3 regions of the Streptomyces sp. NPDC031365 genome follow, and region 2 is predicted to be linked to each of the others. Evidence: riboswitches for the same ligand, from Rfam matches in the RefSeq annotation. Region 2 holds a riboswitch; each other region holds the start of a gene.
What was found. A riboswitch is a leader RNA that binds a small molecule or an ion and turns the genes downstream of it on or off. The one in region 2 is predicted to bind cobalamin.

Region 1: linked by a shared signal. The riboswitch ahead of ACZ5C2_RS18245 (cobalamin biosynthesis protein) and the one ahead of ACZ5C2_RS20945 (CbtB-domain containing protein) in region 2 are both predicted to bind cobalamin.
Region 3: linked by a shared signal. The riboswitch ahead of ACZ5C2_RS21970 (energy-coupling factor ABC transporter permease) and the one ahead of ACZ5C2_RS20945 (CbtB-domain containing protein) in region 2 are both predicted to bind cobalamin.

Annotation. Positions count from the first base shown of each region.
Region 1 is NZ_JBVIIM010000011.1:60,216-62,464, forward strand. It holds gene ACZ5C2_RS18235 (inorganic phosphate transporter) at 1-625, shown strand, start outside; gene ACZ5C2_RS18240 (hypothetical protein) at 657-878, shown strand; cobalamin riboswitch at 1,074-1,195, shown strand; gene ACZ5C2_RS18245 (cobalamin biosynthesis protein) at 1,315-2,249, shown strand, end outside.
Region 2 is NZ_JBVIIM010000014.1:14,745-16,993, reverse strand. It holds gene ACZ5C2_RS20955 (heavy metal translocating P-type ATPase) at 1-641, opposite strand, end outside; gene ACZ5C2_RS20950 (heavy-metal-associated domain-containing protein) at 756-1,043, opposite strand; cobalamin riboswitch at 1,192-1,346, shown strand; gene ACZ5C2_RS20945 (CbtB-domain containing protein) at 1,378-1,614, shown strand; gene ACZ5C2_RS20940 (CbtA family protein) at 1,625-2,249, shown strand, end outside.
Region 3 is NZ_JBVIIM010000015.1:4,698-6,946, reverse strand. It holds gene ACZ5C2_RS21980 (golvesin C-terminal-like domain-containing protein) at 1-206, shown strand, start outside; gene ACZ5C2_RS21975 (hypothetical protein) at 203-688, shown strand; cobalamin riboswitch at 887-1,070, shown strand; partial or broken gene ACZ5C2_RS21970 (energy-coupling factor ABC transporter permease) at 1,101-1,605, shown strand; gene ACZ5C2_RS21965 (energy-coupling factor ABC transporter substrate-binding protein) at 1,602-1,964, shown strand; gene cbiQ (cobalt ECF transporter T component CbiQ) at 1,971-2,249, shown strand, end outside.

The DNA.
Region 1 (2,249 bases), on a different contig from region 2:
CGGCGCCGTCGCCCCCGACTCCGACCCGCCCATGTGGGTCATCCTCTCCGCGGGCATCGCCATCGCGCTCGGCACCTACCTCGGCGGCTGGCGCATCATCCGCACCATGGGCAAGGGCCTGACCGACCTCCAGCCGCAGCAGGGCTTCGCCGCCCAGACCAGTGCCGCGACGGTCATCCTGGCCTCCTCGCACCTCGGTTTCTCCCTCTCCACCACGCATTCCGTTTCCGGTTCCGTGATGGGCGCCGGCCTGGGCCGCAAGGGCGGTGTCGTCCGTTGGTCGACCGCCACCCGCATGTTCGTCGCCTGGGGTCTGACGCTGCCGGCGGCGGCCCTCGTGGCGGCCCTCGCCGAGTGGGTCTGCGGCTTCGGCTCCGGGGGCACCGCCGTCGTGGCCGTCTTCCTGGTCGCCTCCAGCGCGGCGATCTGGAAGATCTCCCGGCGTGAGGTCATCGACCACACCAACGTCAACGACCACGAGGTGCCGGACGAGGAGCCGTCCGGCGTGGTGACCCAGGCGATGGCCGCGGTGAACCCGCCTCCCGCGGGCACCGTGACCGAGGAACTCGCGGCCACGATCCCGGCCCTCACCAGCCCGGCACCGTCGGCCAAGACCCCCGCCTGACCGCGACCCGGTACGAAGGAAGAAGAGCACCATGAAGATCGACTGGGCGGCCCTCGGTTCCGTCTTCGGCATCAGCCTCGTGGTCACCGTGGCCCTGGTGGGCCTGTTCACCCTCGGCATCAGTGGCCTGTCCCGCCGTGAGCGGGCCGCCACGCAGGGCCAGTCCGCGGCCCTGGCGGTCACCGGCGCCTACGCCTGCTTCGCGGCGTGCGCGGCGGCGGTGGCGTACGGGATCTACCTGATCATGGCCTGACCTTTCCCCGGTCATGACCTGACCGCGGATCGTCTCCGTCCGACGGGCGGTGCGGGAGCCTCGGCCCCCGCACCGCCCGTCGCCGTATGCACGCCCCGCCGCGGTTCACCCACCGGAGCCCCTCTGTGGGCCTCAGCACACTTCAGCCTCGCTGGTCAACGGCAAGTTGACGGCCCTTCCGGAGGCGTGGTGGACTGCCTGAGCCAATACGGCGGCAGGAGAGGAAGCCGGTGCGATTCCGGCGCGGTCCCGCCACTGTCACCGGGGGTGGAACACCCCCGGGAGCCAGGAACTCTCGCCGCCGGTCTCGTCGAACCAGGGCGTGGACACCCTGAGTGAGGACATATCGCCATGCGCGGCAGCCTGTCGAGGTCGATCAGCGACACTCCACCCCGCTTCGGGGCCGCTCCCTCCGGATCCGTCACCGGCTGAACCCATGGGTGCCGATCGCGTGTTCGCGTACGGCGCCGCTGCCGGCCTCCTCGGCGACCTGCTGCTCGGCGATCCCCGCCGCGGGCACCCGGTCGCCGCCTTCGGGCGGGCCGCGGCTGCCGTGGAACGAGTGCTGTGGCGGGACGACCGGGGCCGGGGCGCCGTGCACACCGCCGTGTGTGTCGGCTCGGCCGTCGCGCTGGGAAGCCTCGCCACCCGCTGCGTACGCTCCTCCCCCGCCGCCTCCGCCGCCCTGACCGGTGTCGCCACCTGGGCCGTCGTCGGCGGGACCTCGCTGGCCCGTGAGGCCCGCACCATCGGACGGGCACTGGAGGCCGGGGACGTCGAGGCGGCACGGGCCCGCCTGCCGCACCTGTGCGGCCGGGATCCGCAGGCGCTGGACGCCGACCAGATCGCCCGCGCGGTGGTCGAGTCCGTCGCCGAGAACACCTCCGACGCCGTCGTCGGCGCGCTGGTGTGGGGTGCCGTCGCCGGAGTGCCGGGCCTGCTCGGCTTCCGGGCCGTCAACACCCTGGACGCGATGGTCGGCCACAAGTCGCCCCGCCACCTCCGCTACGGCTGGGCCTCCGCCCGTCTCGACGACGTCGTCGGCTGGCCGGGGGCGCGGCTGACCGCCGTACTCGCCGCGCTCGGCGGCCCGGACCCGCGTGGTGCCCTGCGGGCGTGGCGGGCCGACGCACGCAAGCATCCGAGCCCCAACGCCGGGCCCGTCGAAGCCTCCTTCGCGGGCGCCCTCGGCGTGCGGCTCGGCGGGACCCTCTCCTACGGCGGACGGGTCGAGCAGCGGCCCGTCCTGGGCGGCGGCGGCCGGGCCGTGGCCGTGTCCGACATCGACCGGGCGGTACGGCTCTCACGGCGCGTCGGCTGGCTCGCCCTCGGGGCCGGCGTCCTCGCGCGGAGCGTCGTGAAGGGGCGTAC
Region 2 (2,249 bases):
TCCCCACGGGAGATGGTGAACTCGAAGCCGTGCCGCATACCCGGCATCCCGGCGTGACCCCAGAACAGCGCCCACACCGACCAGCCGAGCGCGGCGAGCGTACCGATGGACACCAGGGTGTCCATGGTCGCGGCGCCATGCCGGGCGTTGGTCCAGGCGGCCTTGTGGAAGGGGAACGCGCCCCACACGACGACCGGCGCGGCCAGCGTCAGCGAGAGCCACTGCCAGTTGTCGAACTGCAGGGCCGGGACCATCGCCATCAGGACCACGGGCACGGTGAGCACCAGCGACACGTACAGCCGCTGCCGCAGTGACAGGAGCTCGCCGTCCGCCGCCGGAGCGGCCTCACCATCGCCCCCGTCGGCGGTGGCGGACGCGGGCGGAGGCGGCTCCTCGGCGGTGTAGCCGGTCTTCTCGACGGTTGCGATGAGGTCGGCGACCTCGATGCCGTCCGTGTAGGAGACCCTTGCCTTCTCGGTGGCGTAGTTGACGGTCGCTGTGACGCCGTCCATGCGGTTGAGCTTCTTCTCGATACGGGCCGCGCACGACGCGCACGTCATGCCGCCGATCGAGAGCTCGACCGCGGAGGGGGGCGTGGGTGCCGTGTCGGGGACTGCCTTCTCGGGAGCCGTGCTGGTCATGTGCGTATCTCCAGGGGGAGGCCGGGACGTACAGCGTCCGTATCAGCGGAGCGATACGTCCCGGCGCGGGGAGGAATTCGCGTGTCCGAGGCCCGTGGGCCCCCGACTGAGCTGTCAGGCGCGGCCGACGAGCTCGTAGCCCGCCTCGTCGACGGCGGCGCGGATGGCCGCCTCGTCGAGCGGGGCGGCGGAGGTGACGGTGACCTCGCCGGTCTTGGCGACGGCCTGGACCGCGGTGACGCCGTCCAGCGCGGAGATCTCCTTCGAGATCGCGCCTTCGCAGTGGCCGCAGGTCATGCCGGACACCTTGTAGACGGCGGTGACGCCGACGCCCTGGACGTCGACCGTGGTGCCGGAGCCGCAGGAGCCACAGCAGGAGCTGGTGTTCGTCTCGGTGGTCATGGCTTCTTCCTCGGGTCTGGATGCGTGGGTCATTTCCGGGAGGGACGCCGCTTCCCTGACCCTCCCGGCCGATAACAACACTATACCCCCTAGGGGTATTCCGGTACCTGTGATGCCGCTCACGCGATCTGTTTGAAACGGGCCCGAATAGCTAATTTACTTAGTAGGCGCGTCGCGACCTGCGACGACAACTTCACATCGAGGCGACGGTGAGCAGGAACCCGGTGAGAGTCCGGGACGGTCCCGCCACTGTGACCGGGGCTGCCCCGGGAGTCAGACACTGACCCGTCGTCCTCCTGAACGGCGGGGCGTGTGCACCCCGCGAGGAGGTTCCATGAGTGCTTCGGCGGCTCCACAGGTACGACCGGCCGCTGGCCTGGTCGTCCATCCGCTGCGAGACGGGCTGATCGCTGCCGCGGCAGTGATCGTCGCCCTGGTCGCGCTGGACGCGGTCTTCCTCGACCAGGGCGCGCTGCTGTCGCCGGTGCTGGGCAAGGTCGCGACATCCGCCAACTACGTCCACGAGTTCGCCCACGACGGTCGGCACCTCCTCGCCGGCCCTTGCCACTGAGGGAGCGTTCGTGACGTCACTTCTGTCCCTGCTCGGGCGCGGTGCCCTCGCAGGCGGAGCCGCCGGCGTGGTCAGCGGAGGATTCTCGTGGCTGCTGGCCGAGCCGCTGTTGGACAAGGCGGTACGGCTGGAGGCGGCCCGCGAGGAGGCGAGCGGCGGTTCGGCCGCGGCGGAGGTCTTCTCCCGTTCCACTCAGCACGCGGGTCTGCTGGTGGCCGCCGTCCTCACCGGAGCGGCGATTGGGACCCTCTTCGCCGTCGTGTACGCGATCCTGCACCGCCGGGATCCGGACGCTGAGCCCTGGCGGCGGTCGTTGATGCTGGCGGGCGCCGGCTTCACTGGGGTCTGGCTGCTGCCCTTCCTCCGCTATCCCGCCAACCCGCCAGGCGTGGGCGATCCGGGAACGATCGACACCCGCGTCAACGCATGGCTCGCGGCCATAGGGATCGGCGTGATCGCCGTCGCCCTGGCCTGGCGTCTCCAGGGGTGGCTGGCGGAGCGCGGCCGTTCCGCACCGCAGCGTCAGCTGGCCGTGACGGCCATCATGCTGGCCGCGCTGGCGTCGCTGTTCGCGCTGCCGGACAACCCTGACGCGGTGACCGCCCCCGCCACGCTGGTGTGGGACTTCCGGGTGC
Region 3 (2,249 bases), on a different contig from region 2:
CGGCCCGTCTGCGCGTCCCGGGTGACAACCTGGCGCAGAGCAGCTCGATCATCTCCAGGAGATCGGCGCGGTTCGACGCGAACATGGCCTACCTGTCCGGAACCGGGCAGTCCATGTCCGACCTGTTCGGGCTGTCGTCGCTGCCGGCCACTCAGTACGGGGATCCGGGCGGCTTTTGCTCCAACGTCGTGAGGAACTGTGGATGATCCTGCAATGGACAAGAACGCTTCGCCTGACGGGAGCGGCCGTGGCCGTCGTCGTGTTGGCGGCCGGGTGGATTCTCATCCGTGAGTGGATGCAGCTGCCCGGTGTGCCGGACGACGTGGTCGAGTCCGCCGCTTCCGGGAATGTGCGCATCCTGGCCGAAGGGCACTCCTCGAACCCGGGGAACGACTGGGAGGAATCGCTCGCCCTCCTTGCCGTCTCCCCGGTGTCCGCGGACGGCGATCCCGCCGAGGACATCGCCAAGTCCCTCCGGTCGGCGGGCTGGAGCACGCGAGCGGGCGGAGTCGGTCCGCTGCTCTTGTCCGGGGACACTCCGGCGGAACATCCCGAATACGGGGTGACGGTGCAGAGCTACGAGGACTTCCCCTGCCTCGCTCGACCCGAGGTCTGTGAGGAGTTCGAGAGCGCGGCGGAAGACGGCGACGAGAACCTGTTCGTGGCCACCTTCATGCCGTACGTCTGAGAGTCCCGTCCACAGTACCGACGAGGGGCCCCGGTCAGCCTGGCGCTGACCGGGGCCCCCTCCGCGGTCCACCGGAACTCCTCCAGGGCCGTCGAGTGTGAGACATGGCACCTCCGGGGTGTCCGAGTGCACCGGTGTGCGGGTGTGCGCCCGGATTCGCGCCCCTGATGCCCGCTTGTCACCACCCCCGGGGGCCGATTACTGTCACCACGCCTTGGTGAACGGGAAATCCGGTGTGATGCCGGTGCGGCCCTCGCCACTTGATCGGGAAGTCCGGCTCCAGCCCTTACGGGCAGCCACTGGGTCCTTCGGGACCCGGGAAGGCGGGGCACGGGCGGTGGTACCCGTCAGCCAGGAGACCGGCCAAGGCGCGTCAACCATCCACGAGGTGCTGGAGAGGGTCTGCTGAGCCATGCACATAGCCGAGGGTTTCCTGCCTCCGGCGCACGCGATCGCCTGGGGTGCCGCGTCCGCTGATGGCGGTCCTCGGCACCATCACGCTGCTGTTCCAGGCGCTGCTGCTGGCGCACGGCGGGCTGACCACGCTCGGCGCCAACGTCTTCTCCATGGCGATCGTCGGCCCCTGGGCCGGATACGGGGTCTACCGGCTGCTGCGCCGGTACGACGTGCCGCTGATGGGCGCCGTCTTCGGCGGCGCGTTCGTCGCCGACCTGTCCACGTACTGCGTCACCAGCGTCCAGCTGGCGCTGGCGTTCCCCGACCCGGGCAGCGGGTTCCTGGGCGCGCTCGGCAAGTTCGGCGCCATCTTCGCCGTCACGCAGATCCCGCTCGCGGTGAGCGAGGGCCTGCTGACGGTGCTGGTGATGCGGCTGCTGGTGCAGTCCAGCAAGGGGGAGCTGACCCGGCTCGGGGTGCTGCTGGCGAGGCCCGCGAAGCGTGCGGCGGTGGCCCGGTGAAGCGCAACACGAAGATCAATCTGCTGCTGCTCGCGGTGGCTGCGCTGGCGGTGCTGCCGCTGGCGCTCGGTCTGGGCGACCACAAGGAGGAGCCGTTCACCGGCGCCGACGGCGAGGCGGAGACGGCGATCGTCGAGAACGAGCCGGACTACGAGCCCTGGTTCTCGCCGCTGTACGAACCGCCGTCCGGGGAGATCGAGTCGGGGCTGTTCTCCCTCCAGGCGGCGATCGGCGCGGGCGTCCTCGCCTACTACTTCGGCCTGCGCCGGGGCAGGCGGCAGGGCGAGGAACGGGCCCGCGCGGCGGCCTCGGCCGATGCCGGGGAACCCGCCAAGGGCCCGGCAGCGGACGGGGACTGACCTCCCGTGCTGCCCATCGACGCGGCGGCGCACGGCAGTCGCTGGCGCCGCCGCCATCCCGTGGACAAAGCCGTGCTCGGGCTCGGCCTGACCGTGCTCGCGATCTCGCTGCCGGCCTGGCCGGGCGCGGCGCTGGTGCTGGTGACGGCGCTGGTGCTGCTGCTCGGCCCGGCCGGGGTGCCGGGCCGGGGGCTGTGGCGGGCGTACAAGGTGCCGTTGGGTTTCTGCGTGACGGGCGCCGCGACGCTGCTGGTGCAGGTCGGCGGACCTGAGGGGTTCGTGTCG